Regions from separate parts of the Kaistia sp. UC242_56 genome, predicted to be linked through region 1. Evidence: predicted binding sites of a transcription regulator. Region 1 holds the regulator's gene; the other holds the start of a gene.

The links. Region 1 encodes PhoB, which activates phosphate uptake and scavenging genes when phosphate is short. Its sites were predicted from a motif close to TGTCATNNANCTGTCAT; they were not measured.
Region 2: ACHMWQ_RS02470 (DUF2794 domain-containing protein) is a predicted target of PhoB. The motif match lies at 2,690-2,706, and genes of this name have one in related genera.

Annotation. Positions count from the first base shown of each region.
Region 1 covers NZ_JBIOAN010000002.1:903,303-909,680, forward strand. The annotation lists gene pstC (phosphate ABC transporter permease subunit PstC) at 1-650, shown strand, start outside; gene pstA (phosphate ABC transporter permease PstA) at 662-1,564, shown strand; gene pstB (phosphate ABC transporter ATP-binding protein PstB) at 1,561-2,346, shown strand; gene phoU (phosphate signaling complex protein PhoU) at 2,372-3,088, shown strand; gene phoB (phosphate regulon transcriptional regulator PhoB) at 3,121-3,819, shown strand; gene ACHMWQ_RS06970 (GcrA family cell cycle regulator) at 4,030-4,563, opposite strand; gene ACHMWQ_RS06975 (aspartate aminotransferase family protein) at 4,972-6,204, shown strand; gene argF (ornithine carbamoyltransferase) at 6,279-6,378, shown strand, end outside.
Region 2 covers NZ_JBIOAN010000001.1:527,489-533,866, forward strand. The annotation lists gene ACHMWQ_RS02455 (ABC transporter permease) at 1-550, shown strand, start outside; gene ACHMWQ_RS02460 (Bax inhibitor-1/YccA family protein) at 751-1,527, shown strand; gene ACHMWQ_RS02465 (GNAT family N-acetyltransferase) at 1,651-2,193, shown strand; gene ACHMWQ_RS02470 (DUF2794 domain-containing protein) at 2,281-2,664, opposite strand; gene htpG (molecular chaperone HtpG) at 3,203-5,107, shown strand; gene ACHMWQ_RS02480 (DUF1223 domain-containing protein) at 5,203-5,967, opposite strand; gene acnA (aconitate hydratase AcnA) at 6,184-6,378, opposite strand, start outside.

The sequences.
Region 1 (6,378 bases):
AGCTGTGCCCGCCCTGGCTGAAGCGTCCGATCGGCGTCGCCATCGAACTGCTCGCCGGCATTCCCTCGATCATCTACGGCATCTGGGGCCTGTTCGTTTTCGCCCCATTCTTCCAGACGACGATCCAGCCCTTCCTGATCGACATCTTCGCGCCGATCCCCGTGCTGAACAATCTCTTCGCCGGCCCGCCCTACGGCATCGGCATCCTGACCGCCGGCTTCATCCTGGCCATCATGGTGCTGCCCTTCATCACCTCGATCACCCGCGACGTGTTCGACACGGTGCCGCCGGTCCTGAAGGAAGCAACCTACGGCCTCGGCTGCACGACCTCGGAAGTCGTGACCAAGGTGGTGCTGCCCTATACCCGCGTCGGCGTCATCGGCGGCGTCATGCTGGGCCTTGGCCGCGCACTCGGCGAAACCATGGCCGTCACCTTCGTGATCGGCAACGCCCACAAGATCTCCGCCTCGATCCTGTCGCCCGGCACGACCATCTCGGCCTCGATCGCCAACGAATTCACGGAAGCCGTCGGCGATCTCTACACCTCGTCGCTGATCGCGCTCGGCCTGATCCTCTTCGTCATCACCTTCATCGTTCTCGCCGCGGCGCGTCTGCTGCTGATGCGCATGAACGTCAAAGCCGGCAATTGAGGCGCCCGATCATGGCAAGCAATCTCGGCACAATCGGCTCCGGCGGCCTTTCCGCCGCCTCGACGCCCGCCGCCCAGGCGATCTACCGCCGCCGCCGTCGCGGCAACAAGATCCTGCTGACGCTCTCCGTCGGCGCCACCATCTTCGGCCTGGCCTGGCTGGTGCTGATCCTCGGCGCGCTGCTCTATCAGGGCTTCAGCGGTCTCTCGCTGGCGGTCTTCACCGAAATGACGCCGCCGCCGGGCTCGGCCGGTGGTCTTCTGAACGCCATAATGGGCAGCCTGGTCATGACCTTCGGCGGCGTGATCATCGGCACGCCGATCGGCATCCTGGCCGGCACCTACATGTCGGAATACGGCCGCAACAACAAGCTGACGATGGTTGTGCGCTTCATCAACGACATCCTGCTGGCGGCGCCTTCGATCGTCATCGGCCTGTTCGTCTATGAGGTGGTCGTCGTCCGGATGGGGCACTTCTCGGCCTTCGCCGGCATGGCGGCGCTCGCCATCCTGGTCATTCCGGTCGTCGTCCGCACGACGGAGGACATGCTCAACCTGGTGCCGAACCAGCTTCGCGAGGCTGCCGCCTCGCTCGGCCTGCCGCGCTCGATCATGATCCGCCACGTCGCCTACAAGGCCGCGATGTCGGGCATCGTCACCGGCGTGCTGCTGGCGATCGCCCGCGTCAGCGGCGAGACCGCCCCGCTGCTCTTCACCGCGCTGAACAACCAGTTCTGGAGCACCAACCTGAACGCGCCGATGTCGTCGCTGCCGGTGACGATCTTCCAGTTCGCCCTGTCGCCCTATCCGGATTGGCAGAAGCTGGCCTGGACCGGTGCCCTGCTCATCACCTTTACCGTGCTGGCGCTCAACATCGTCGCTCGCGCCTTCCTCAGCCCCAAGGCTCAAAAATGACCCAGTCCGCGATGAACACGGCCGGCATGGCCGAGAAGATCTCGATCCGCAATCTGAAGTTCTTCTACGGCGACAACCTCGCGCTGAAGACCATCAACCTGCCGCTGTTCGAGAAGAAGGTCACCGCTTTCATCGGCCCGTCGGGTTGCGGCAAGTCGACCCTGCTGCGCGTGCTGAACCGGATGTACGACCTCTATCCGCGCCAGCGGGCCGAGGGCGAGGTGATCTTCGACGGCAAGAACGTGCTCGACCCCGACCAGGACCGCAACATGCTGCGCGCCCGCGTCGGCATGGTGTTCCAGAAGCCGACGCCATTCCCGATGTCGATCTACGACAACATCGCCTTCGGCATCCGCCTCTATGAAAACATCTCGCGCTCCGAGATGGACGGCCGGGTCGAGGCGGCGCTGACGCGCGGCGCGCTCTGGAACGAGGTCAAGGACAAGCTGCACACCAGCGGTCTCAGCCTCTCCGGCGGCCAGCAGCAGCGCCTCTGCATCGCCCGCACCATCGCGGTGCGGCCGGAAGTCGTGCTGTTCGACGAGCCCTGCTCGGCGCTCGATCCGATCTCGACCGCCAAGATCGAGGAACTGATCGACGAACTGACGACCGACTACACGATCGCCATCGTCACCCACAACATGCAGCAGGCCGCCCGCGTCTCGGACTACACGGCCTTCATGTATCTCGGCGAGCTGATCGAGTTCGACGAGACCACGAAGATCTTCACCGCCCCGAGCGACAAGCGCACGCAGGACTACATCACCGGTCGCTTCGGCTAAGCCGGGCCACGGGTAGGAGCACGACATGTCCGAACACATCGTTTCCAAGTACGACGAAGAACTGAACGACGTCGCCCGCCGCATCGCCGAGATGGGCGGCATGGCCGAGCGTCTCGTCGACGTCGCGGTCGGCGCGCTGATGCGCGTCGATGCCGCGACCGCCCGCACCGTCATCGCGGACGACAAGAAGCTCGACGTGCTGCAGCGCGAATGCGAAGAGCGCGCCATCATGATCATCGCCCGGCGCCAGCCCATGGCGATGGACCTGCGCGAAGTCATCGCCGCGCAGCGTATCGCCAGCGATCTCGAGCGCATCGGCGACCTAGCCAAGAACATCGCCAAGCGCGTCATTGCGCTGGACGGCCACATCCAGTCCAAGCGTTTCAACACCGGCGTCGAGCACATGGCGCAGCTGTCGCTGGCGCAGCTCAAGGACGTGCTGGATTCCTACGCGACCCGCGACGTCGACCAAGCCTACCAGGTCTGGAAGCGCGACGAAGAAATCGACGCCATGTACACGTCGCTCTTCCGCGAGCTGCTGACCTACATGATGGAAGATCCGCGCAACATCACCTTCTGCACGCATCTCCTGTTCTGCGCCAAGAACATCGAGCGCATCGGCGACCATGCGACCAATATCGCCGAGACGGTCTATTATGTCGTCACCGGCCAGGTCCTGGCCGAGGATCGTCCCAAGCAGGACGAATCCAGCACGACCGCCGTCGCGTATGAGAAGAACTGACGCCTGCGTCAGGTTTACTGGGATATCCGTGAATGACGCCACGCGTTATGATCGTTGAGGACGAGGAGGCGCTGAGCCTCCTCCTCCGCTACAACCTCGAAGCCGAGGGCTATGCCGTCGAGGTGGTGCCGCGCGGCGACGACGCCGAGATGCGCCTGCTCGAAACCGTACCCGACCTGCTGCTGCTCGACTGGATGCTGCCGGGCATTTCCGGCATCGAGCTGTGCCGCCGCCTGCGGGCGCGCGACGCCACCCGCACCCTGCCGGTGATCATGCTGACGGCGCGCGGCGAGGAACAGGAACGCATCCGGGGCCTTGCCACCGGCGCCGACGACTATGTCGTCAAGCCGTTCTCCGTGCCGGAACTGATGGCCCGCGTGCGCGCCATCCTGCGCCGCTCGAAGCCGGAGGTAATCGCCTCGTTGCTGCGCGCCGGCGACATCGAGCTCGACCGCGAGACGCATCGCGTCCGCCGCTCCGGCCGCGAGCTGCATCTCGGCCCGACCGAGTTCCGCCTGCTCGAATATCTGATGAAGAGCCCGGGCCGCGTGTTTTCCCGCGAGCAGCTGCTCGACGGCGTCTGGGGCCGCGACGTCTATGTCGACGAGCGCACGGTCGACGTGCATATCGGTCGGCTGCGCAAGGCGGTCAATCGCGGCCGCGTCAAGGACCCGATCCGCACGGTGCGCGGCTCCGGCTACTCCTTCGACGACCAGTTCGCGATGGCGTGAGGCGTTCCCTTGCCTCTCCCGGATGGGAGGGGCGGGGCAGTCTTCCAAAAATTCAGCCCAACCAAAAAGCCGCGTGGCCCTCCACGCGGCTTTTTGCATGCAACGAGCCAGGGCACAAAAAAAGGCCGTGCGCCCCGGGGGAGGCGGCACGGCCAGACTTGCATCGCAGGCCGACGGTGGGAGGACGCCGTCAGCCGCGGCGCGGCGCAATCAGGCGCCGACAGCCTTCTTCTGGCGACGATCATGCACGGGCTGATAGGCAACCCGCGAATGATATTCGCAATAGGGAATGCCGGAATTCGAGCGCTGGCCGCAGAAGTGGAAATCCTCGGTGCTGGGATCGCCGATCGGCCACTTGCAGGTCTGCTCGGTCAGGGTGAGGATCGTCGCGTGCAGGCTGATCGGAACGACGACGTCGTCCGAGCCAACCGCCCTGGGCATGCGCCGCGGCTCGGGTGCGATCTGGCTCATCGGCTTCAGGGCCGTGTTGCCGGCGACGAGTGGCCTGACGGGATTGGGGCGCCCTGTCGTGACCGAGCGTCCGTTGGTGGCAGCCGCGGGCTTGCGGGCGCGAGCGACCGGCGCCGTTGCCGGCTTGGCACGGCCGGAAAGGCTCAGCCGGTGTACCTTGCCGATGACCGCATTGCGCGTTACGCCGCCGAGTTCCGAAGCGATCTGGCTTGCGCTCAAGCCGTCGGTCCAGAGTTTTTTCAGCAACTCAACCCGTTCGTCCGTCCAAGTCATAGCGTGTCCTTGTCGGTCGGAGCGATACCCGGAATCCTGTCGCGGTCGTTCAGCCGGGATGCCGGACGACTGCGGACGCCATACAAGGGTCAGGGGGAGGTACCTGCTCGATATTTCGTGTCTTAACGAAAATTAAGATACTATATGGCGTGACTCGGTGACAAGAGTCGGAGGGATGGGTAGCGGCCGATCGGGCTGTTTTCCCCAACTTGCGACGGATTTCGGATCCATGAGTCCCGTCAATCGCTTAGCCGTCATGACCGCGCGCGAGCGGCGATTTCATTGACACAAATCGTCACGACCGTGATATAAGGGCAACGCATAAAGGTGCTGCCCGGCGCGTTGGCCTCGGGCGGCACCTTTGATTTTTAAGCACCCATTTCCGTGGTTTCATCCGAAGGAGGGGATATGAGCGCCCCCGATACCAGCGTTAAAAAGACCTCGTCCAGCCTCTATGACACCTTTTCGCGTGCGCCGCTCGAGTTCGAGCGAGGCGAGGGGGCCTGGGTCTTTACGCGAGAGGGCGACGCTTATCTCGATTTCTCCGCCGGCATCGCGGTGAACACGCTCGGCCATGCCAATCCGATCCTGGTGCAGGCGCTGACCGAACAGGCCGGCAAGCTCTGGCACACCTCGAACCTGTTCCGGATCCCGGGCCAGGAGAAGCTTGCCGACACGCTGGTCGCCAATACCTTCGCCGACCGGGTCTTCTTCGCCAATTCGGGCGCCGAGGCCAACGAGGCAGCCATCAAGACGGCGCGGCGCTATCATTACGTCAACGGCCAGCCCGACCGGTACCGCATCCTCACCATCGAGGGCGCGTTCCACGGCCGGACCCTGGCGACGCTCGCCGCCGGCGGGCAGCAGAAATATCTCGACGGCTTCGGCCCGAAGGCGGACGGCTTCGACCAGGTGCCGTTCGGCGACATGGCGGCGATCAAGGCCGCGGTGACGCCGGCGACCGCCGCCATCATGATCGAGCCGATCCAGGGCGAGGGCGGCGTGCGCGCCTTCCCGAACGCCTTCCTGCGCGAGCTCCGGGCGCTTTGCGACGCCGAGGGCATGCTGCTGATCATGGACGAGGTCCAGACCGGCATCGGCCGCACCGGCAAGCTGTTCGCCTATGAATGGACCGGCATCGCGCCCGACATCCTGACGGCGGCCAAGGGCATTGGCGGCGGCTTCCCGCTCGGCGCCTGCCTCGCCACCAACGAGGCGGCCAAGGGCATGACTCCCGGCACGCATGGCACCACCTTCGGCGGCAATCCGCTGGCGATGGCGGTGGGCAATGCCGTGCTCGACGTCGTGCTCGGCGATGGCTTCCTCGAGCATGTGCGCGAGACCGCGCGCTATCTGACCCAGCGCCTTGGCGGGCTGATGGACAGCCATCCCGGCGTCATCGACGACATTCGCGGCGAGGGCCTGCTGATCGGCCTCCACGCGCTGAAGCCGGTGCCCGAAGTGGTGGCGGCGCTGCGCGAGCAGAAGATGCTGGCCGCCGGCGCGGGCGACAATGTCCTGCGATTGCTGCCGCCGCTCAACATCGGCAAGGCAGAAGTCGACGCGGCGATCGACAAGCTCGACGCCGCCTTTTCCGCAATCGAAGCCGAGGCTGCGCAAGCGGCACGGCAATCCGCCTGAGCGGACAGGACAGACCTATGGTTCGGCATTTTCTCGACCTGACGGATTTCGATTCCGCCACTCTTAGACAGATCATGGAAGGCGCCAAGCGCATCAAGTCGGTGCGCAATGGCGCGCGTGATGGCGTCGGCCCGCTGGCCGGCAAGGTGCTGGCGCTGGTGTTCGAGCAGCCCT
Region 2 (6,378 bases), on a different contig from region 1:
CACCGGCGCGCCCTACTCCGTGCTCGCGACCCTTGCCCATCCCGGTGTCGCCGATCCGGCGGCGGAGGCGAAGCTGATGCGCAACGCCGGCACGGAATTTCCCTCCGTCACGGCGATCCGGGTCCGCGAGGCCCTCGACCGCATCTCCTCGATCCTGGATCAGCTGATGCTGGCAATCCGCGTCGCCTCGTCGATCGCGCTGGCCGCGTCGGTGCTGGTGCTGGCGGGGGCGCTTGCCGCGGGTCACCGGCAGCGGCTCTATGATGCGGTGATCCTGAAGACCCTCGGCGCGACGCGCGGCCAATTGCTGAAGGCCTTCGGGCTGGAATACGGCCTGCTCGGACTGGCTACGGCGGTCTTTGCCGTGCTGGCCGGCTCGCTCGCCGCCTGGGGCGTCGTCGCCGGGGTGATGGGCCAGCCCTTCACCGTGTTTCCTGTGACCGCGCTCGCCGCCGCCCTGATCGCCGTGGCGCTCACCATCGGCCTCGGCCTCGCCGGCACGTGGCGATTGCTCGGCCAGAAGGCGGCGCCGGTACTCAGAAACCTGTAGTCGCACCCGTCCGCATCGCGTACGATTGTTCCACTTGGGCCGTGCTGGATCTCTTGCACGGATCGATCGGGGTGCCCATATCGCATGGGAACCCGAGGGCTTGCCGCCAGGCGGAACCGAAGAGGTTGGGACGCTCGGTGGCGGAAACGGGGGTTTCGCGGCGACGCAGCCGCGGATTTTTTATTTCGGAGAGGACTTCGATGGCAGATTTCGACAATCGCGTCTCACCGTTTGGCGCAGCGCGTGCCGAAACCGGTGTTATCGATCAGGGCCTGCGCAGCCATATGCTGCAGGTCTATAACTACATGGCGATCGGCCTGATGATCACCGGCGCAGCCGCGCTCGGCATCTTCAAGCTTGCCGTGACCAGCGACCCGTCCCAGGCTGTCGCGCAGATGCAGAATGGCCTTCTGCTGACCAGCCTCGGCAAGACGATCTACACCGGCCCGCTCATGTGGGTGCTGATGCTGGCCCCCGTGGGCCTCGTGTTCTGGCTCTCCTTTGGCATCCACAAGATGTCGACGGCAAAGGCTCAGGCCGTGTTCTGGGGCTATTCGGCCCTGATGGGCGTCTCGCTGTCCTCGATCTTCGCCGTCTACACGGCGCAGTCGATCACGCAGGTGTTCTTCATCAGCGCCGCCACCTTCGGCGCCATGAGCCTGTACGGCTACACCACGAAGCGCGATCTGACCGGAATGGGCTCGTTCCTGTTCATGGGCCTGATCGGCATCATCATCGCTTCGATCGTCAACATTTTCATCGGATCGTCGGCGCTTGGCTTCGCGATCTCGATCCTCGGCGTGCTGATCTTCGTGGGCCTCACCGCCTATGACACGCAGAAGATCAAGGAAATGTACTATGTCGGCGACGATGGCACGGTTGCCGGCCGCAAGGCGATCATGGGCGCGCTGACGCTCTATCTCGACTTCATCAACCTGTTCCTGATGATGCTCCGCCTGTTCGGCGACCGCCGCTAAGGCGCGATCGAGACCCCAATCGAAGGGCGCGGCCAAGGCTGCGCCCTTTTTTATGTGTTTTTTCGCGAGCGCGCGGCGAAGTCCTGGCCGCGCTGGAGCTCGCAGTATTCGAGTGCCTCGCCAATGTCTCCCCTCCCCGACGATCTCTACATCCGCCCGGCCTGCGTCAACGATCTGAAAGCGATCACCGGGATCTACTCGCACTGGGTGCGGTTCGGCACGGCGAGCTTCGAACTCGACCCGCCGGACGAAGCGGAGATGCGGCGTCGGCACGAGGTCCTGGTGGATAGCGACCACCCTTATCTTGTGGCGGAAGGCGGCGGGGAAATCCTCGGTTACGCCTATGCGGGGCCCTATCGGCCGCGGCCGGGCTATCGCTTCACGGTCGAGGACTCGATCTATCTGGAGCCCAAGGCGCAGGGGCTCGGCGTCGGCAAGCGGCTTCTGACGGAACTGATCGCGGCGGCCACCGTGGCCGGCTTCCGCCAGATGGTCGGCGTGATCGGCGATTCCAGCCACCAGGCCTCGATCCGGCTGCATGCGGCGCAGGGATTCCGGCTGGTCGGCATTTTCGAGAATGTCGGCTGGAAGCATGGCCGCTGGCTGGACAGCGTGCTGATGCAGCGCGCGCTCGGCGACGGCAGTGACGAGCCTCCGGCCGACTGATGGACAGCAGCCACAGGCGGCGGCGCTTCCCGAAAGACAGAGGCCTTAGCCCCGTTCGCGCGGCGTACCCTTCGCGAAGCGATTGCCCTAGCTCTGGACGACCTTGAGCTTGGTATCCAGCACAGCCAGAACCTGTCGCAGATCATGGCCGCGCTTCATGATGTAGCCGCCGGTCGCGATCACGGCGTAGGCGCCCTGGCGGTTGCGCAGTTCCGGATCCTTGACGACCTTGTAGAGCGGCATCTCGGACGAACGGCGGAAGATCGAGAACACCGCCTTGTCGCGCAAATGATCGATCGCGTAGTCGCGCCACTCGCCGGCCGCCACCATGCGCCCATAGACACGCAGGATCTCGTTCAGCTCGAGTCGGTTGAAAGCAATCAGGGGAACGGACTTCGCCGTCTCCGGTGGGATCAGCGACACCAGCGTGGCGCTGCCACCGGATCCCGCCTTGTCTTCACCTTCGCTCAATGGCGCCTCCTGCAGCGAGCCGCATTGTCATCGAGCGGTCATGATCGCTCCGTTCGGCCAAGCTGGCAAGGCGCGGCTCGTCCGCCGGACCAAGGAAAGACGCGACTCGCCGTTTCCAACGGGCCCGGACGAACCTCACGAAGCCGTGAAGGAGGCGTGTAAAATTCCTTTATTCCGCCCTTTTTCGGCCCGGCACCGGCCGCATTGGCCCGGCAATATCACACCATCGCTTCGAACGGTCCGGCTTGGCCAAGGCTTCGGAATTTCTCAGCCCCCCAGCCCCCCGGGGTCCTCAGTTGAGCCGGACCACCTTCGAAGTCAGTCAGTCGTCGAATTGCATTCCCCTCCCAAAAGGTTCCTGAGGTCGGCTCTGCCGGCCTTTTTCTTTGCCTGGACGCCAAGCGGGGGCCTCCGGCCTTGAAACTCGGCCGGCGACCGGCGATATCAGCGCCGCCCGCGTGAGCGACGACGCCCGATGGCGCCAGCCGCCCAGGCATCGACCTCGCGCCGGGACGCCGACAATACCGGAGAGAAAAGCGTGTCTGAAAACAAGCCCGCCGCCGAGACCCGCACGTTTGAGGCCGAGGTCTCGCGCCTGCTGCACATGATGGTGCATTCGGTCTATTCCAATCGCGACGTCTTCCTGCGCGAACTCATCTCCAATGCCGCCGACGCCTGCGAGAAGCTGCGTACGCTGTCCCTTTCCGATCCAAAGCTGATCGAGGGCGGCGATGCCTTCCAGATCGTCATCGAGGCCGACAAGGAAGCGCCGAGCCTGGTCATCGCCGACAATGGCATCGGCATGGACCGGCAGGAGCTGATCGACAATCTCGGCACGATCGCCCAGTCCGGCACCCGTGCCTTCCTCGAAAAGGCCGGCGACGGCGCCAAGGGATCGGCGCTGATCGGCCAGTTCGGCGTCGGCTTCTATTCCGCCTTCATGGTCGCCGACAAGGTTTCCGTCGTCTCGCGCAAGGCGGGCTCGGACGAGGCCTGGCGCTGGAGCTCCGACGGCAAGGGCGCCTATGAGATCGAGCCGGCGGATCTCGCCGATGCGCCGGCGCGCGGCACGCGCATCGTGCTGCATCTCAACCCCGACAATGCCAGCTACGCCGAGACCGACACGATCGAGCGTATCGTCACGGCTTACTCCGCCCATGTGCCCGTGCCGATCGTGCTGAAGCTCGCCGACGGCACCGAGGAGTCGCTGGCCGACGGCAGCGCGCTCTGGCGCAAGCCGAAATCGGCCGTGACGGAAGAGGAATACAAGGAATTCTATGGCCATGTCGGCGGCCGCTTCGACGAGCCGGCCGTCACGATCCATTACCGCGCCGAAGGGCGGACGGAATATTCCGTGCTGCTGTTCGTGCCGTCCTCGCGGCCGTTCGACCTATTCGAGCCGGAGCGGCAGGGCCGGGTGAAGCTCTATGTCCGCCGCGTCTTCATCACGGACGAGGCCGAGATCCTGCCGCCCTGGCTGCGCTTCGTGCGCGGCGTGATCGATTCGGAAGACCTGCCGCTCAACCTGTCGCGCGAGATGCTGCAGAAGAACCCGGTGATCGAGGCAATCGGCAAGGGCGTCACCAATCGCATCCTGGCCGATCTCGACAAGTTGGCGACCGACGATCCCGAGCGCTTCGTCAAGGTCTGGGAAGCCTTCGGCGCCGTGCTCAAGGAAGGGCTCTACGAGGCCCCCGACCGCCGCGACGCGCTGTTCAAGCTGGCCCGCTTCAAGACGACGACCGGCGGCGACAGTTGGCGCAGCCTGGCGGACATCGTCGCCGCCTTCCGGCCGAACCAGACGGCGATCTACTACGCGCTCGGCGACGACGCGGCGACGATCTCGGCCTCGCCGCATCTCGAAGGCTTCGCCAAGCGCGGCGTCGAGGTGCTGATCCTCTCCGACGCGGTCGATGCCTTCTGGGTGCGCACGGCGCTGGGCTTCGACGGCAAGCCGTTCCAGTCGGTGACGCAGGGCGCAGCGACGCTCGACCTCATCCCGGTGCTGGAAGCGGAAGCCGCCAAGGACAAGTCCAGCGAGGAGAAGCCGGCTTCCGAGGCAGCGCTCGCCGCGCTGACGCTCCGCCTCAAGCAGGCGCTGGGCGACAAGGTGGTCGAGGTGCGCGGATCGAACCGCCTGGCGACGAGCCCCGCCTGCCTGGTGTCGCCCGAATTCGGACCCGACCGGCAGTTGGAGAAGATCCTGGCGAGCCGCGACGGCGCCGGCGGCCGCTCGGCGCAGATCCTGGAGCTCAATCCCACCCATCCGCTGGTGGCCGGCCTCGCCGCCCAGGCAGCAGAGGGCGGAGCGGCGGCCGAGCGCGTCGACGCCGCGGCCCCATTGCTCTTCGGTCTGGCCCGCATCCTCGACGGCGAGGCGCCGGACGAGCCGGCCGCCTTTGCCAAGGCGCTGGCAGGACTGATGGAAAAGACGGTCGCCTGACGGCGACGCATGTCGTGACAAAAGAAAAGCGCGGGCACGTCCCGCGCTTTTTTCATGGAGATGGACGAACGCTGGGCCCTATCGAGCCCGCCCCGTCACCACTCCGCGCCTTTTTCCGAAAATGCGGCGCCGAGGATTTCGCCCGGCTCGCCATTCGCGGTTTCGGCCTGCAGCAGGATGGCGCAGCCATCGGCATTGGCCTGATGATACTCGCTCATCGGCAGGTCGACATCGACGGGTTCGCCGCGCCACATCGCGATCGGTCGAAGGCGGGTGACGACATTGTAGTAGCTCAGCGTGCGGTCCTGGTTCTCGCCCTTGCGGATCGGCACCGCGACCTGCCGCTTGTAGAGCGCCAGCCAGATCGTCGCCTTGCGCTCGCGCGGGATGGTGCTGTCCGCGGTCTCGCCGATTTTCACCCGGATCGCATCGCCGACCATGTCCATGCTGACGGGAACGGCCAGTGGCGGCTTGGTCTCGAGCGCGGCGTCGATCGCCGCCCGGTCGCTGCCGACGACGTGCGAGGTGCCGTTGACGATCATCTGCGGGGTGTAGATCTGCCGGTCGCCGCGGGCATTGGCATAGGCCTTCTGCCGGTCGGTGAATTCATGGCTGGCGAGCGTGTCCTTCCAGCCGAGATAGTCCCAGTAATCGACCGGCAGCGACAGCGCGACGATGTCCTGGCGCTTGGCGAAGTCCTCGAGCATCTCGTCGGCCGGGGGGCAGGACGCGCATCCCTGGCTGGTGAACAGTTCCAGCACCGCCGAAACCTTAGTGGGCCCCTGGGCCTTAGCCGCAAGCGCCGGGACCGCCAGCAGGCACAAGGCCGCCAGGATCCAGCTGGTTTTGGGATGGAACATGCGTGCAACTTATCCTGATCGCCGAGATCTGCCACCCGCGGTGGGTGCCATTCAAAAATAGTTCGGGGATCGATCGTAAGCCATTCAATTAAGGGTGACTGCTCGTGAGGGAACGGTCTGAAATCCCTCGGCCACATGGCTCAAGTCCGTGTGGCAGTTGAGAAAACCGCCACACGGGGAATCAAGAAATCGCTAAAAGCGCGATACGGTATTGGTTCAGGCGACCAAGTTCCGCAGCACGTATTGCAGGATGCCGCCATTCTCGAAGTAGTCGAGTTCGTCGAGCGTATCGATTCGGCAAAGCAGCGGCACGACCTTCTGGCTGCCATCGGCGAAGGTGATCTCCGCGTCCAGCATCTGGCGCGGCTTCAGATCGCCGGCAATGCCCTTGATCGTCACGATCTCGTCGCC